Regions from separate parts of the Bacillus sp. WC2507 genome, predicted to be linked through region 2. Evidence: a T-box and tRNA genes for the amino acid it is inferred to sense, from the RefSeq annotation. Region 2 holds a T-box; the other holds one or more tRNA genes.
What was found. The T-box of region 2 lies ahead of thrS (threonine--tRNA ligase). A T-box ahead of a tRNA ligase gene usually reads a tRNA of that ligase, here a tRNA-Thr.

Region 1: it has a tRNA-Thr gene. The T-box ahead of thrS (threonine--tRNA ligase) is inferred to sense a tRNA for this amino acid. The anticodon was not compared.

Annotation. Positions count from the first base shown of each region.
Region 1 covers NZ_JBQXPN010000001.1:126,453-128,903, reverse strand. The annotation lists rRNA gene ACUN28_RS00740 (23S ribosomal RNA) at 1-958, shown strand, start outside; rRNA gene rrf (5S ribosomal RNA) at 1,046-1,161, shown strand; tRNA gene ACUN28_RS00730 (tRNA-Asn) at 1,171-1,245, shown strand; tRNA gene ACUN28_RS00725 (tRNA-Thr) at 1,250-1,322, shown strand; tRNA gene ACUN28_RS00720 (tRNA-Glu) at 1,345-1,419, shown strand; tRNA gene ACUN28_RS00715 (tRNA-Val) at 1,425-1,500, shown strand; tRNA gene ACUN28_RS00710 (tRNA-Tyr) at 1,518-1,601, shown strand; tRNA gene ACUN28_RS00705 (tRNA-Gln) at 1,667-1,741, shown strand; tRNA gene ACUN28_RS00700 (tRNA-Lys) at 1,747-1,822, shown strand; tRNA gene ACUN28_RS00695 (tRNA-Gly) at 1,828-1,899, shown strand; tRNA gene ACUN28_RS00690 (tRNA-Ala) at 1,910-1,982, shown strand; gene ACUN28_RS00685 (glycerate kinase) at 2,099-2,451, shown strand, end outside.
Region 2 covers NZ_JBQXPN010000001.1:3,360,926-3,363,376, reverse strand. The annotation lists gene ACUN28_RS17865 (pseudouridine synthase) at 1-365, shown strand, start outside; T-box leader at 489-710, shown strand; T-box leader at 746-968, shown strand; gene thrS (threonine--tRNA ligase) at 1,013-2,451, shown strand, end outside.

The sequences.
Region 1 (2,451 bases), 3.2 Mb from region 2:
CTTGTCGGGTAAGTTCCGACCCGCACGAAAGGTGTAACGATTTGGGCACTGTCTCAACCAGAGACTCGGTGAAATTATAGTACCTGTGAAGATGCAGGTTACCCGCGACAGGACGGAAAGACCCCGTGGAGCTTTACTGTAGCCTGATATTGAATTTTGGTACAGTTTGTACAGGATAGGCGGGAGCCATTGAAACCGGAGCGCTAGCTTCGGTGGAGGCGCTGGTGGGATACCGCCCTGACTGTATTGAAATTCTAACCTACGGGTCTTATCGACCCGGGAGACAGTGTCAGGTGGGCAGTTTGACTGGGGCGGTCGCCTCCTAAAGTGTAACGGAGGCGCCCAAAGGTTCCCTCAGAATGGTTGGAAATCATTCGTAGAGTGCAAAGGCATAAGGGAGCTTGACTGCGAGACCTACAAGTCGAGCAGGGACGAAAGTCGGGCTTAGTGATCCGGTGGTTCCGCATGGAAGGGCCATCGCTCAACGGATAAAAGCTACCCCGGGGATAACAGGCTTATCTCCCCCAAGAGTCCACATCGACGGGGAGGTTTGGCACCTCGATGTCGGCTCATCGCATCCTGGGGCTGTAGTCGGTCCCAAGGGTTGGGCTGTTCGCCCATTAAAGCGGTACGCGAGCTGGGTTCAGAACGTCGTGAGACAGTTCGGTCCCTATCCGTCGTGGGCGTAGGAAATTTGAGAGGAGCTGTCCTTAGTACGAGAGGACCGGGATGGACGCACCGCTGGTGTACCAGTTGTTCTGCCAAGGGCATAGCTGGGTAGCTATGTGCGGAAGGGATAAGTGCTGAAAGCATCTAAGCATGAAGCCCCCCTCAAGATGAGATTTCCCATAGCGTAAGCTAGTAAGATCCCTGAAAGATGATCAGGTTGATAGGTTCGAGGTGGAAGCGTGGTGACATGTGGAGCTGACGAATACTAATAGATCGAGGACTTAACCATATAATATGAAGCAAATGTTATCTAGTTTTGAAGGAATATATAATTTTCTTCTTGATATTTCGAAAGAAATGTTTATAATGATAAAAGTCTGGTAATGATGGCAGAGAGGTCACACCCGTTCCCATACCGAACACGGAAGTTAAGCTCTCTAGCGCCGATGGTAGTTGGGACCTTGTCCCTGTGAGAGTAGGACGTTGCCAGGCTATTATTATTCCGCAGTAGCTCAGTGGTAGAGCTATCGGCTGTTAACCGATCGGTCGTAGGTTCGAGTCCTACCTGCGGAGCCATTATGCTTCCATAGCTCAGCTGGTAGAGCACTTCCATGGTAAGGAAGAGGTCACCGGTTCAAGCCCGGTTGGAAGCTTGGGAAGAGTTTTAAAATTTTTGGCCCGTTGGTCAAGTGGTTAAGACACCGCCCTTTCACGGCGGTAACACGGGTTCGAATCCCGTACGGGTCACCACTTTTGGAGGATTAGCTCAGCTGGGAGAGCACCTGCCTTACAAGCAGGGGGTCGGCGGTTCGATCCCGTCATCCTCCACCATATATATTTTAAATGTCGGAGGGGTAGCGAAGTGGCTAAACGCGGCGGACTGTAAATCCGCTCCTTCGGGTTCGGCAGTTCGAATCTGCCCCCCTCCACCATTTTCTTTAAAATAACCTGAGAGGGTTTATTTTTTTGAAAAGATAACCATACTAGTAAATATTAATGGGCTATAGCCAAGCGGTAAGGCAACGGACTTTGACTCCGTCATGCGCTGGTTCGAATCCAGCTAGCCCAGCCATTTACGAGCCATTAGCTCAGTTGGTAGAGCATCTGACTTTTAATCAGAGGGTCGAAGGTTCGAATCCTTCATGGCTCACCATTTTCGCGGAAGTAGTTCAGTGGTAGAATACAACCTTGCCAAGGTTGGGGTCGCGGGTTCGAATCCCGTCTTCCGCTTAATTACTAAGGGGCCTTAGCTCAGCTGGGAGAGCGCCTGCCTTGCACGCAGGAGGTCAGCGGTTCGATCCCGCTAGGCTCCATCTAAATAAAAAAGCTTACATCATATGATGTAAGCTTTTTTTGTATTTAAAAAGACAACTTTCATACTTGTCGTTTAAAATGAAGAAAATGTAAAAAGAAAGGATGGGGGATAATTGTGAAAGTTGTTATTGCATCTGATTCATATAAAGAAAGCTTAAAAGCTATAGAAGTATGTGAAGCTATTGAAAGAGGTTTTGGAGCGATTTTCCCTAAAGCAGAGTATGTAAAAATACCAATTGGGGATGGGGGAGAAGGAACGGTTGATTCGCTTGTGGATGCTACAGGTGGAAGAATGATATCACTTCAAGTGACAGGGCCGCTTAGAGAACGTGTACAAGCCTTTTACGGTATGTCTAAAGATAAAAAGACAGCGTTTATTGAAATGGCAGCAGCATCAGGATTACAACATGTTCCGGTTAAAAAGCGAAACCCACTTATTACAACGACTAAAGGAACAGGAGAACTTAT
Region 2 (2,451 bases):
TTAATGAAATTTTACGTGCTGAAAACAAACATGAGAAAGAATATATCGTTTCTGTAGATAAGCCAATTACACCTGATTTTCTAGAGAAAATGGCAGCTGGTGTGAAAATTTTAGGAACGAAAACGCTTCCTTGTGAGATCACACAGTTATCAAAATATGAGTTCAAAATTATTTTAACACAAGGGCTAAATCGCCAAATTCGTCGTATGTGTGAAGCTTTAGGTTATCAAGTATACACGTTAAAACGTACTAGAATTATGAATATTGAGTTGAATAATTTACCAGTCGGACAGTGGAGAGATTTATCGAAAAAAGAGAAACGACGTCTATTTTCAGACTTAAATTACGAACCACAAGATTGGTAAAATTGTGAAGGGGAAACCAAAAATCTATTTTTGGTTTCTTTTTTTAAAATAAAAAAACTTTTTTAAACACTTGCAATAATAAAATGAATAAGATATAGTAAATAACAATTAATGGATGTACTTTTAAAAGCAAAGAAAAGGACACGAGTTATTTTACCCGGTTATACAGAGAAGGAAGGAAAGCTGAGAACTTCCTAACGCAGAAAAATAACTTACCACCTTAGAGCTGCACTAGGGAAATGAAGTATCTAGTGCCGTGTAAGCGACGTTATCGCAAAAGAAGCCATTGCATTTTGTGATGGGAATCTGGGTGGAACCACGGATATAAGCATATTCGTCCCTATTTTAGGGATGAATATGCTTTTTTGCATTCAATTTCATAATAAGCGAAGAAAAGGACACGAGTTATTTTACCCGGTTATACAGAGAAGGAAGGAAAGCTGAGAACTTCCTAACGCAGAAAAATAACTTACCACCTTAGAGCTGCACTAGGGAAATGAAGTATCTAGTGCCGTGTAAACGACGTTACCGTAAAAGAAGCCATTGTATGTTTACGATGGGAATCTGGGTGGAACCACGGGTATAAGCACACTCGTCCCTATTTTAGGGATGAGTGTGCTTTTTATTATGAAATGGAGAGATGAAAAATGAAAGAACAGATGATTGAAATGAAATTTCCGGATGGAAGCGTTAAAGAATTTACAAAAGGAATTACTTTAGAAGAAATTGCAGGTTCGATTAGCAATAGTTTGAAAAAGAAAGCAGTCGCAGGAAAGGTAAATGATCAGTTATATGATTTACGCCGAAAAATTGAAGAAAATGCGAAAGTGGAAATCATTACTATAGATTCAAATGAAGGTGTAGAAATTGCAAGACACTCTGCGGCACATATTTTAGCGCAAGCTGTAAAGAGAATGTATGGTAATGTAAACCTCGGTGTAGGGCCTGTTATTGAAAATGGATTTTATTATGATATGGATCTTCCGAGTAGTGTAAACGTAGAAGATTTACCGAAAATCGAAAAAGAAATGAAAAAGATTATAAATGAAAATGTAAAAATAGAACGAGTTGAGGTTTCAAGAGAAGAAGCAAAAAAATTGTTTCAAGAAATGAACGATCACTTGAAATTAGAACTTTTAGAAGCGATTCCTAATGAGGAAAGTGTAACACTTTATAAACAAAGTGAATTTGTAGATTTATGTAGAGGACCACATTTACCGTCAACAGGCTATTTGAAAGCATTCCAATTAACTCACGTTTCAGGTGCATATTGGCGAGGGGATAGTAACAATCAAGTGCTTCAGCGTATATATGGTGTTGCATTCTCTTCTCAAAAAGAATTAGAGGAGTATTTACATTTTGTTGAGGAAGCAGCAAAAAGAAATCATCGTAAGCTAGGTAGTGAATTAGAGTTATTTATGTTTTCTGAAGAGGCACCAGGAATGCCGTTTTACTTGCCGAAAGGACAGATTATCCGCAATGAATTAGAAGCATTTTTAAGAGAAATTCAAAAAGAGTACAATTATCAAGAAGTGCGTACTCCATTTATGATGAATCAAGAATTATGGGAAAAGTCAGGGCACTGGGGGCATTACAAAGACAATATGTATTTCTCTGAAGTAGACAAAAAGAGTTTTGCATTAAAACCGATGAACTGCCCAGGACATATGCTTATGTTTAAAAATAAATTGCATTCTTATCGCGAATTACCGATTCGCATGTGTGAATTCGGTCAAGTACATCGACATGAATTTAGTGGGGCTTTAAATGGATTATTAAGAGTTCGTACTTTCTGCCAAGATGATGCTCATTTATTTGTAACACCAGAACAAATTGAAGATGAAATTAAATCCGTAATGGCGCAAATTGATTACGTTTATAAAACTTTTGGATTCGAATATGAAGTAGAGCTTTCTACTCGTCCAGAAGATTCAATGGGTGATGATCAGTTATGGGAGCAAGCAGAGGCGGCACTAGAAAATGTATTACATTCATTGAATTATAAATATAGACTAAATGAAGGTGATGGTGCATTTTACGGACCGAAAATCGACTTCCATATAAAAGACGCTTTAAATAGAAGTCA